DNA from 4 places in the Fictibacillus iocasae genome. Region 4 is predicted to be linked to each of the others. Evidence: riboswitches for the same ligand, from Rfam matches in the RefSeq annotation. Region 4 holds a riboswitch; each other region holds the start of a gene.
The links. A riboswitch is a leader RNA that binds a small molecule or an ion and turns the genes downstream of it on or off. The one in region 4 is predicted to bind thiamine pyrophosphate.

Region 1 (3,026 bases), on a different contig from region 4:
TGAGAATTGATGTCGTCGTGAGCTTTTTTTCTTTTTTTAATAGATTTTCAGAGAATACTTCGACGTACACTTCCATCGACGTTCGTCCGGTCGACGCGACGAACGCTTGAAGGATGAGGATGTCTCCGACTTTCGCTGAACCGACAAAATTAACCGAGTCGATTGATGCGGTAACGACGACGGAGTTGCTGTGGCGCATCGCTGTGATAGCGGCAATTTCGTCGATAAACGACAGCACCTGGCCGCCAAAAATCGTATCAATATGGTTCGTATCGGGCGGTATGACGAGCCTCGTCTGGATGGTGTACGACTGGCTGGATGGGACGTTGTAGTTTGAGAGTGTCATGTTGGTTGTGCTCCTTTATGAGTTTATTTATGCTAAAAATGCGCGCCGTTTTAGCGATTTTCGGGGTCGTTCCGCGCCAAAACAGATAGGATGCGAGCGGGTTTGTTAATGTTTCGCGCCGTGCGGATTTGCCGGCGTATTTTTAACTAGTCAACCTCCTCTTCTCAACGGCTTTCGCGCCAACTTTTGGGTTTGCGCGCCACAACTAAAATTTGCGCGCGGTTGGGGCCAGCTTGCGCGCCGAATGAGACCTCTTTCACGCCGTTGTGCGGTTGCGCGCCATTCCACTCACCTTGCGAGCGGATTTCTATCAATTATTTCGATATGCGCGCCACACGTAACAGCTTGCGCGCCAATCGCCGCTCGCCCAAACTCCCCATTAAAAAAGCACCCGTTCCGCATGAAAGCAGAACGGGTGCACAAATAAGCGTTACGAATGAATAACGTTGCGCGGCACCTCCCTATCTTCCGTAGGTTTCTAGTGTCAGTCTTCATGGCAGGTTTCCTGGCTAAGATCATCGTGCTGCTCCTGGCCTTCCCATTCCTTTCAAAAAGTGAACAGTGGCAGTGGCGAAAAATTAGTAGAGAGCACTCTCTTTTACAGTGGCGGGACCGCGCCGGGATGAACCGGACTTCCCTATTAAGCTCTTTATATAAACTAGATAAAAAGAGCACCATAAAGCGATATATGGTTGTTCAATTTTAGTGTAGCATGCGAATGCCGGGGTACGGTACTTTTTCTTGAAAATGCTGGTATAGGTAGTGATTCAATTACATGGTACCGGACCCCCGACTAGTGGTCCCGACTAAACTTGCATACATGCCCCGTCTTTTGTATGATAAACATAATTTCATAGCTTTTCTGCTAGGGGTGCCTGTTAGCCAGGCTGAGATGAGAACGCGTCTGAAGTTCTTTGACCCTTTGAACCTGATCTGGATTATGCCAGCGGAGGGAAGCAGGGCGCAGCCGAAGCACGATACATTCACATGCTATCTGCTTCATTCTACGTATGCAGCCTACTTGCACATTCCCGCCGGGTTCTCTGATCTATAATCATCAGAGCCCGGCTTTTTATTTGGCGTAATACCGAATCACCACGAAAAATGAGGAGGAATTTTTTGATGAACAAGCATGACGTGAACGTACAGCTGCAATCGCCATTTCCAATGAGCCGGAAGGTGTATCACGAGGTCAATGGTATGCGGGTTCCAATGCGCGAGATCTCGCAGCATCCGACGTCCGACAGTCTCGGGCATGAGGAAAACGAACCGATCACCGTGTACGATACGAGCGGGCCGTATACAGATTTGAATTATCGTGCTGACATCACACGTGGATTGCCTGCACTACGCCATAGTTGGATTTTGGAACGCGGTGATGTGGAGGAATACGACGGGCGCACAACTATACCGGAAGATAATGGCTACAAACGTGATGATAGTGCGCCCACAAGAACGGCTGAGTTTCCGTCAAACGGCAGGCGTCCGCTCCGTGCGGCATCTGGCCGAAACGTGACTCAGATGCATTACGCCAGGCGCGGGATTATTACGCCTGAAATGACGTTTGTCGCGGTGCGCGAAGGAATGACGCCGGAGTTCGTGCGTGATGAGGTCGCGTCAGGGCGTGCCATCATCCCATGCAACGTCAACCATCCAGAGCTCGAGCCAATAATCATCGGCCGCCACTTTCATGTGAAAATCAATGCGAACATCGGCAACTCGGCCGTCACATCTTCTGTTGCGGATGAGGTTGAAAAGATGACATGGGCGACACGCTGGGGTGCGGATACGATCATGGACCTCTCGACAGGAAAGAACATACACACGACCCGCGAATGGATTCTCCGCAACTCGCCGGTTCCGGTCGGCACGGTGCCGATTTACCAGGCACTCGAAAAGGTGTCCGGCATCGCGGAAAATTTGACGTGGGACGTGTACCGCGACACGCTGATCGAGCAGGCGGAGCAGGGCGTGGACTATTTTACGATTCATGCCGGTGTGCTGCTGCGGTACATTCCGATGACCGCAAAACGAACAACGGGCATCGTGTCGCGCGGCGGTTCGATTCTCGCCCAGTGGTGCCTCGCCCATCATGAGGAGAATTTTTTATATACGCATTTTGAAGAGATTTGCGAGATTTTAGCAGCGTACGACATTGCCGTGTCGCTCGGTGACGGGCTGCGTCCGGGATCCATTGCCGACGCGAACGATGAGGCGCAGTTTGCTGAGCTCGAGACGCTTGGCGAGCTGACGAAAATTGCCTGGAAGCATGATGTACAGGTGATGATCGAAGGACCAGGACATGTGCCGATGCATATGATCAAAGAAAACGTGGACAAGCAAATGGACATTTGCGGCGAGGCGCCGTTTTATACGCTCGGGCCGCTCACGACTGACATCGCACCAGGATACGACCATATCACGTCTGCGATCGGTGCGGCGATGATCGGCTGGTTTGGGACGGCGATGCTGTGTTATGTGACGCCGAAAGAGCACCTTGGCCTTCCGAATAAAAACGATGTGCGGGAAGGTGTGATCGCCTATAAAATTGCGGCGCATGCGGCAGATCTGGCCAAAGGGCACCCGCGGGCGCAGATCCGTGACAACGCCCTTTCAAAAGCGCGGTTTGAGTTTCGGTGGGAAGATCAGTTTAACTTGTCGCTCGATCCGGAGCGTGCAC
Region 2 (3,026 bases), on a different contig from region 4:
TTTCATATTCCACCATCATCATGTCAGCTTGCTGAATCTTGCGTTTTTCTTCTTCTGTAACCGAATCAAAATCGCCGAAAGCATAATGAGGAATAATTCCTGTTTCAAGAAGATGATAGACCCCTCTGTCAGCGCCAACATATACAGCTTTTTCGGAATGGTCAATTTCCGGCCAATAGTGAGGCGGCCCTCCAGCTGCAATGATAATCTTACGCGGCATGTTCTGCTTTTGAGCGGCCGGTATGAATCAACCGAGGAGATGAACTCGTAATGAACAAGGCTGCCGCGGACGTGATCAAGAATATGGGCAGCATATACGATCCGTTATATAACACCGAGTAAAGCCACGGGTTCATCCCTTCTGGTGCATAACTTGCGAAAAACACGGCTCCCGACAATACATGTGAAGCAAAACGAACCGTACACCCGAGAAAAATTCCGGTGACCAAGTACAGCGAGCGCTTTGATGCCTTTTCTTTGGCTGGTAGCGCAAACATTCCTGCAAGCCCTGCTGCCATAAAAGCGATCGGATAATCCAGTACGATAGACAATGGATGAACGGCTGAAAAGTTGAACATCAGCTGAAGCAGACCGACAGCCAAACCTGTAATCAATCCTCCCGCAAGACCTCTTCTGAATGCCATAAAAAAGATCGGCACCATCTCGAGGCTGACAGAGCCTCCGTTCGGCCAGAAGCCATTGAATTTCACAAAACCTAAAATGACGGCGAGCGCACTCATGATTGCCGCTTCAGTCAGCAGCCCTAACGTTTTTCTTTCCATATCTTTCTCTCCTTTCAGTATGCTGGAGAAAAAATAAAAAGCAGCCATCATGTGAAAGAAGGCTGCTTTGCAAACGACAAAGTCAAGTTCTCCACATTCCTACGCAGGCATGATCCTGCTTCAGGTTCAAAGGGTCGGGAGCATACTCCCCTCTCAGCCTTTTTGAAAGACTCCCCCTGTGGCACTGATTATTTTTTCCTGCTTATATTATACACCACGGATGGACGAGATTGCATCCTTTAAGTCGTTTTTCCCATACACGGCTGATCCTGCCACAAGCACATTCGCACCGGCTTCACGGCAAAGTACTGCCGTTTCAGCATTTACGCCGCCGTCTACCTCAATCTCAACATCCAGACCGAGATCGTCGGCCATCTTGCGAATTTGAGAAATTTTCTGCAGCATGCCGGGAATGAACGCCTGGCCTCCAAAACCTGGATTCACCGTCATAACCAGCACCAAATCGACCTCCTCGATGACATGTCGTATGCTTTCTGCAGGTGTTGCCGGGTTCAGTACAACACCCGCTTTAACACCATGTTCTTTTATATATGAAATCGTTCTGTGCAGATGAGGACAAGCCTCAACATGAACTGATATGATGTCTGCACCCGCATGCGCGAACTCTTGAATGTATTGGTCTGGATTCGAGATCATAAGGTGGACATCAAGAGGAAGCGATGTCGCTGGCCGGATCGCCTTAACAGCCAGTGGACCGAACGTGATGTTCGGCACAAAATGCCCGTCCATCACGTCAACGTGAATATAATCCGCACCAGCCTTTTCTGCTGCAGCAACATCATCTGCTAAAGCAGCAAAATTGGCTGAAAGGATGGATGGCGCAACTTTAACCATGGTTAATATCTCCTTTTTTGTTCTTTAATTTCCTGCAGAAAGCTGACATAGTTATCGTAACGGCCTTTATGGATCTCGCCGTCATCAACAGCAGTTTTGACCGCGCATTTTGGCTCTGATGTATGGGTGCACCCTCTAAACTTGCAGCCATCTAGACGGCTCTCCATTTCTGGAAATAAGCGGGATAGGTCTTCTGTGCTGATGTCCGTAAAATCGAGTGAGCTGAAGCCTGGTGTGTCCGCCACAAGCCCTTCTCCAAAAGGGATCAGCTCTACATGGCGAGTCGTATGCTTTCCTCGGCCAAGATGAGTGGAGATCGCATTTGTTTCCAGGTTCAATTCAGGATTGATCAGGTTCAGCAGTGATGATTTTCCTACTCCCGACTGTCCGGCAAACACTGTCACCTTATCTTTAAAAAGCTCATGAAAATGAGGCAGGTCTGCGGCAGCCTTCGTTGATGTTGGAATCACTTCATACCCGATATCACGGTACATAGACATGTATTCTTCAATACTTTCTTTTTCTTCATCGCTAACAAGGTCCATTTTTGATACGACGATAACAGGATGAATATGGTTTTGTTCGATATGAACCAAAAACCGGTCAAGCAGCACAGGCGCAAACGCTGGTTCCACGGCTGAGAAGACAAGCAAGGCTTGATCAATGTTAGCGACAGGAGGCCGGACTAACTCGTTTTTCCTCTCAGAAACATCAAGAATATAGCCGTCTGTCACGTTAGAGGATTCAAATTCCACCCAATCGCCGACTAAAGGTGATATCTTTCTTTTTCTAAAGTTGCCTCTGCCCCTGCATTGAAAGATGCCCTCCTCGTGGCTGACATAATAAAATCCGGCTAACGCTTTGATAATTCTTCCTTCAGGCATGATCAATCACCTTGATCCTCTCTGTCTTCCTCCAAATCATCATAACCATATGTTTTAGTCGTTTCCTCCTTGCCGTTAATATAAAGAGTGTACGAGGCGGTACCGTCCTTGGCTACGGTTAGCGGAATAACATATTCCTTCGTTCCCGTAATCGGTTCTTCAACGAATACTTTATTGCTTGCCTTTTGATCGCTGTAAACGATCTTAACCATAGCCGGTTCTTTTTTATTTTTCTTTGGAAGCTTTACCGTTAGCTTCGCATTAAACTGTTTCGCCTCCGGCTCTTCTTCTTGAGGGGCCGGTTCCTGCTGCTTGTCAGGGTCTGGACCTTTCGAAAGTGTTACCGTAATGGTGTCACCCTTTTCAAGCTCCGTATACGGTCCAGGCTCTTGAGTTATGACACGGCCTTTTTCGACCGTCTCTGAAAATTCGTCCTTATACAGCGTTTTTAGACCGGAAGTGGAAGCAAATGCTTCTACTTCTTCCTTAGTCAATCCTGTTAAGT
Region 3 (3,026 bases), on a different contig from region 4:
ATTCTGCGTTCCAAGAGGACGATGATAAAAAAGAACAGCAAGCTAAGCATCATGATAGAAAATATCGCAACAAAGACGCGGTCGGTACGGAACGATGAGGAAGCGAGTGTCATGTACACACCGATTCCTCGCTCTGAGCCTAGCCATTCTGAAATCACGGCACCCATCACACTGTAGGTTGCCGCGATCTTTAATCCGGAGAAAATGGAAGGCAGGGAATGCGGCATTTCCAGCTTCCAAAACATCTGGCTTTTGGACGCACCACACATCGTAAAATAGTGCACCAGTTCTCTATCTGTCTGCTTGAATCCGTCTAGTGCTGCAATGGTTACGGGAAAAAAGCATACAAGTGTGATAACGATAATCTTAGGCAGCAGTCCGAATCCGAACCATATGACCAGCAGGGGGGCGAGCACAATGACGGGCACGTTCTGCGATAAGATGATGAAAGGATAAAGCGGCTGCCTTAAGGCGGGAACACGGTGAAGCAGGATGGCAGCGAGAAGTCCTGCCGTCGTACCTGTCAGAAATCCGACAAATGACAGTGAGGCTGTGGACAGCACGTGTACATAAAATCTGCTCCAATCTTCCAGTCCAGCTGAGAAAATTTTGAGCGGAGAGGGCAGGAGCCACGCAGGCACCTGAGTCCAGCGGCCAACAGCATCCCATACTATCAGAATGAAAAAGAGGAGCCAAAGTGCGCTCCATCTTTTTTTCATCGGTACTTCTCCGTAAGCACATCCATCGTGATGCCTTCTGGCTGATACAGCACCTTGATCTGTGAGATAACGTTCGGGCTACCGATCTCAATCATGCGCTCGTTCATTTTCTGAATGACCGCAAAAAGCTCTGTCAGGTCGCCTTCCATTGTCGTTTCAAGCGGATGAACCTCATATTTCACGCCGCTTTCATCAATGATTTTGATTGCTTCATCCACATAAGGGATGACATTTTCGCCATTCTTTGTTTTCGGGATGATCTGAATGCTGACTAATGAATTGCTCATCACAAGTGTCCTCCTTATTCCGGCAAATAGTCGTTCGTGAACGCTTTTTTCGCATCCAGCTTCTTTTCTAACAGCTTATGGTCGTACATCCAGTCGCTGTAGTTTTTCCAGACAGACAGCTTCTGCTCGCCCCAACGGTCGGCATCATCCTTGTATTTCGGAGAAAGCCACTGCTGAGATTTTTTCACCAGCTTCGAATTAAGGTCTGGCACTTCTTTTATTAAAATGTCAGCTGCTGCATCAGGCTTCTCAATCGCAAACTCATACCCTTTTGCCGCACCTTTCAAAAATGCTTTTACGGTTTCCGGATCTTTCGCGATCATCTTTTCATTGGTCGCGAGCACAGGTGTGTAATAGTCTAGCTTTTTGCTGTAGTCGGTGAGGTACTGCATGTTCAGCTTTTCACCGCGAAGCTCGGCTTCAATTCCAGTCCAGCCGTAAAAAATCCACGCGAAGTCAATGTCACGCTTCACAGCCGTGAAGAAATCGCTGTCTCCCATGTTTACGATTTTCAGCTTCTCTACATCAGCGTTTTCTTTATCCATTAGCGAAGAGAGTATCTGTTTCTCTACCGGAGAGCCCCAGCCGCCGTATGTTTTTCCTTCATAATCTTTTGGTGACGAGATGTTCTTGGCAACAGGCGAGGCGAAGCCGGACGTGTTATGCTGAATAACCGCTGCTATTGAGACAATCGGAACGTCCTGAATACGAGCCTGTGTGATTCCCTCCTGATAGCTCACGCCAAAATCAGCTTTTCCGGACGCAACAAGCTGATCGGCCCCGGCATCACCAGGCATGATAATGTCGACATCAAGTCCTTGTTCTTTAAAATAGCCTTTTTCCTTTGCCACATAAAGGCCTGTGTGGTTCGTGTTTGGCGTCCAATCTAAGACAACCTTCACTTTTTTCAGTTTGTCAGCTGTTTTCTCGCCGTCAGACGATGTGCCGCAGCCGGCGAGCAAAACGACGACGCTTAAAGCAGCGAGCCATTTCTTCATGTTGTTTCCCCCTTCAATTTACAAGACAACAAAAAAAGCACCCAGAGTTGATACCTCGGGTGCATACGGTTATATCGTAAGTTTACTAGTTTTCGTATGTTCCCTCCGCTGGTATCAACCAGATCAGGTTCAAAGGGTCAACGCTTCTACGAGCGAAATCTCAACCGGCAACACCGGTCCCCCCACATGCCTTGCTATTCATTTTTTTTGATAACGCGTTCATTATAGCACACCAGCCGGGGTACGGTACTACTTTTTACTGGTTGATCTTCTTTTAATAACAGTATTCGGGTCGATAGTGGAGGTATTCAGGTCAAAATCAGGATAATCGGGTCGTTCAGCAGATTTTACGGGTCTAAAATTTGCGGGTCTCACCTCACGAATTACTAAAAGGCATTTTAACAAAAGCATAGAATAGTAAGGTGAGAAGGAGTGAAGTGGCACAATGCTTGATTATACAAAGAAATTAAGAGACGAATTTTATAAGCATAAAGACGAAGAAAACGCAGCGCCTATGGAAGCTTATATGCGAAATCAGTTTCCTTTCGTCGGCATGAAGTCGCCTGTCAGGAAGGATGTATTTAAACAGTTCGTTAAGAAACACGGATATCCGGAGAAAGAACAGCTGCAAGAAGCCGTTAAAGAGCTATGGCGGATGCCGGAGCGAGAGCTGCATTATGCCGCTCTGGGACTGGTGGATGGCTTCTTAAAAAAGCTGGAAGAAAAAGATTACGAGTTGCTAGAATACATGATTGTGAACAAATCGTGGTGGGACACGATTGACCACATTGCCGCAAACCATGCGGGCAAGCTGTTCCGTCTTTATCCACACCTGTTAGAGACAGTCGGTATGAACTGGAGGCAATCGGACAACTTTTGGCTGAGGCGCACAATGATTTTGTATCAGCTCAAATACAAAGGTGATACTAATGTAGAGCTGTTAAAGGATATTGTTGAAGAGAACCTAGGTTCAAAAGAGTTTTTCATTAACAAAGCGATCGGATGGGCATTGCGTGAATATG
Region 4 (3,026 bases):
TCCTCATCGCACCTTCACTTGCGGAGAGAAGATCGTTCAGCGTATTTTGGCGCAGCTTGGTCATTCCAACAGCGACCGGATCAATGACAATTGGCACACCTTTTTGGACAGCGAGCATTAATGCTTCCGTCATTGATCTTGCTGCAGAAGGGGTTAGTGTTCCTATGTTGATGACGAGGGACTGGGCAGCCGCAACCGCTTCAGCGACTTCTTCCTCCGCATGCACCATCATCGGGCTTCCGCCTGCTGCTAGGACACCGTTAGCAAGCAACATCATCGTCACGTTATTTGTTATGTGATGGATAAGCGGCTTCTTCGTCCTAATTTCATCAAGCACGCTATTATCTTGATTCATGAGACAGCCTCCTGTACGCCCAATGATTGGTCGGTCCATGGCCGCTTCCGGCTTCAATTCCGTATTCGATAGCTGCCTGAATAAACTGTTTTGCCGTTAAGAGGGCTTCTTTCGGGGTTTTTCCGATAGCAAGCTCAGCTGTAACACAGGCTGAGAATGTACAGCCTGTCCCGTGCGTGTTTTTCGTTGCCACTCTTCTTCCTTTAAGTTCATAAAACTCACTCCCGTTATAGACAAGGTCATTGGACATATCATCATTCTCATCATGCCCGCCTTTCATCACAACAATTTCAGCACCCATCTCCCAAAGCATCACTGCTGCCTGTCTCCGGTCCTCAGGAGATGTAACAGTGTTCCCTATCAGCACCTCTGCTTCCATCCGGTTCGGTGTCACTATTTTAGCAAGAGGAAGCAGGTGCTCTTTCATCGCTTGAATGGCGTTATTCTCCAATAAAACAGTGCCGTCTTTGGCTACCATGACAGGATCGACCACTACATTGATCCAGCCGAATTCTTGAACAGCTGTTGCTGCAGCTTCAATGATCTCTTTGCTGAACAGCATGCCTGTCTTCACTGCGCCAGGCTGCAAATCATGCCCAATGGCATCTAGCTGTGCCTCTATCCCTTCAAGGGGAACCGGATAAACTCCATGAACACCTAACGTATTTTGAGCCGTAACTGCCGTAATCACACTCATGCCATACACGCTCAGCTCTTGAAATGTTTTTAAATCGCTTTGAATTCCGGCACCACCGCCGCTGTCAGACCCAGCAATCGTTAATGCTTTGTTCACTTTTAACCGCATTTTTCTGCCTCCTTTTTCGTACACTGCCTAAGCCAAAGTAGACCTTGCCTTTGTTCACTAACTTTTTGACTGCGTCAATTTCCTTCACTGTGAAAAAGTTATCCTTCCCTAGAGTACAAAAAAAGCCACCCGCTAAGATTGCAGCGGGTGGCCCAGAAATGCAGAAATAAGCATAAAAATAACGGTCCACACCGCTTCCCTACGCCAGCATGATCTGGATCAGGTTCAAAGGGTCAAGAAATCACATTTCTTTCTCAGCTTTTTACGAAAAGCTCCCCTAGCGGAATTGTATTCTTCTGTCAGTCATATCGTACAATCCATCCATCAGGCTGTCAACAAAAGAAAGGGCTATGATGAATAGCTGCTCATGTGCATCACGGTGTTTAACACGCCCAAAAATGGGGGAAGTATGGAGTAACAACATAAGTCCTTCATTCATAACCATTCACATCGAACAAGCACAAAGCAACCATTAGCTGAATAATAATACAGAAAATAATATCCAAAAGGTGGTGAAAACATCCGCACATTATACCATTTTAGAAAATTTATCTGAATTTTCTAATAAAATGGTTGTCAGGTGCAACTTTGGTCAGTATACTAGTAGAAACCTATTTCACAGACACAAGAGAAGCTGGATAGGAGAAAAATTCAAGGAGGGAAAGAGCATGAAAGACAATACGTCCTTTAACCATCAGAACAAGAATGAACTGGTCAAGTATAAGCTGCAAAAGAAAGCTGATCCATTCGCGTTCAGCCTAATTGCTCAAATGGTCCTTGATGAATCACTTCACGGTTATTACAAATCCTATTACGAGAAACGAATTGACGAAGCTTTAGAGAAACGTGACCGCGATCTGTTCATGAAGCTGACTGCAGAATATAAGAAGTTTCTAGGCTGAATATAGCCGGCACCCCTGATTTTGCCTTCTGGCCAATCATGGGTGTTGTTTTGTGCGCAGAAATCTTTCCCTCCTCTGCCCGCCCATCCCCCCTCAAATAGGTTGAATACTTCATACGAACTTGAAAAAAACCCGAGATATGCTAGTATAGGTGAGAGTTTAGTTAGTTACCTGTTTTACTGGAGGATACAATGCAAAAATTAGGAAGAAACGATGTATGTTTTTGCGGCAGCGGAAAAAAGTTTAAAAAATGCTGTCTGCACGCGGAAGAAATTGTCCTGGAGATGAAAGGTCATCACGAAGGGCTTATTAAATATGCCTTGGACCATTATCAGCCTGTACTCGCTGAAAGGACGACGAAATTTGTAGCGCAATACCCCGTTGAGAAAGAACATGAACAAACCTTTGCCAATATTTCTGTATGCTGGGATGTCTTTTGTACACCTCTTCAGGACGGCAAGACGATTACAGAGCTTTATTTCGAACAAAAGCTGCCATCCATGAGCCCGGAGACGGCTGATATTGCAAAAAGCTGGAGTCATGCTGCACCATCCTTGTATACGATTGAAGGATACGAAACAGATGCCCACCTTCTTGTTAAAGATGCATTTACAGAAAAAGGATTCACCGTACATATCAGTTCACCTCAAAAGCCATCTCAAGGTGCGCTCTTGCTAGGTACACTTGTGAATAACGGATCAACCTTTGAATTTTATATCGGTTATGTAGAGATTCCGGAAAATGAACTGCCGATGCTAAAAGAGAAAATTCTTACTCTTACTGGCCAAGGTGATGTGACAGATACATTCCGCTACAAGTTTCCAGCGGTTCTCCAAATCGCCTTAGGTGATAATGCAGAAAAAAGTGAATCCAACTTGGTTACCGCAGAAGACTCGTTATCTCCTGTTCTCCTGCTTGTTAAACAGTATGCGGAACCGGATGTATACAAGCATGCGGCTCGCCT

Region 1: linked by a shared signal. The riboswitch ahead of thiC (phosphomethylpyrimidine synthase ThiC) and the one ahead of thiD (bifunctional hydroxymethylpyrimidine kinase/phosphomethylpyrimidine kinase) in region 4 are both predicted to bind thiamine pyrophosphate.
Region 2: linked by a shared signal. The riboswitch ahead of thiT (energy-coupled thiamine transporter ThiT) and the one ahead of thiD (bifunctional hydroxymethylpyrimidine kinase/phosphomethylpyrimidine kinase) in region 4 are both predicted to bind thiamine pyrophosphate.
Region 3: linked by a shared signal. The riboswitch ahead of ACFQPF_RS01125 (ABC transporter substrate-binding protein) and the one ahead of thiD (bifunctional hydroxymethylpyrimidine kinase/phosphomethylpyrimidine kinase) in region 4 are both predicted to bind thiamine pyrophosphate.

Annotation. Positions count from the first base shown of each region.
Region 1 is NZ_JBHTCP010000013.1:102,244-105,269, forward strand. It holds gene ACFQPF_RS07185 (acyl-CoA thioesterase) at 1-346, opposite strand, end outside; cobalamin riboswitch at 825-1,040, opposite strand; TPP riboswitch at 1,204-1,318, shown strand; gene thiC (phosphomethylpyrimidine synthase ThiC) at 1,469-3,026, shown strand, end outside.
Region 2 is NZ_JBHTCP010000016.1:125,918-128,943, reverse strand. It holds gene ACFQPF_RS10570 (thiamine diphosphokinase) at 1-220, opposite strand, end outside; gene thiT (energy-coupled thiamine transporter ThiT) at 210-782, opposite strand; TPP riboswitch at 862-969, opposite strand; gene rpe (ribulose-phosphate 3-epimerase) at 990-1,637, opposite strand; gene rsgA (ribosome small subunit-dependent GTPase A) at 1,640-2,521, opposite strand; gene pknB (Stk1 family PASTA domain-containing Ser/Thr kinase) at 2,524-3,026, opposite strand, start outside.
Region 3 is NZ_JBHTCP010000002.1:237,940-240,965, forward strand. It holds gene ACFQPF_RS01115 (ABC transporter permease) at 1-719, opposite strand, end outside; gene ACFQPF_RS01120 (MTH1187 family thiamine-binding protein) at 716-1,006, opposite strand; gene ACFQPF_RS01125 (ABC transporter substrate-binding protein) at 1,021-2,004, opposite strand; TPP riboswitch at 2,088-2,198, opposite strand; gene ACFQPF_RS01130 (DNA alkylation repair protein) at 2,450-3,026, shown strand, end outside.
Region 4 is NZ_JBHTCP010000050.1:50,920-53,945, forward strand. It holds gene thiM (hydroxyethylthiazole kinase) at 1-355, opposite strand, end outside; gene thiD (bifunctional hydroxymethylpyrimidine kinase/phosphomethylpyrimidine kinase) at 342-1,160, opposite strand; TPP riboswitch at 1,340-1,449, opposite strand; gene ACFQPF_RS15965 (IDEAL domain-containing protein) at 1,829-2,062, shown strand; gene ACFQPF_RS15970 (YecA family protein) at 2,254-3,026, shown strand, end outside.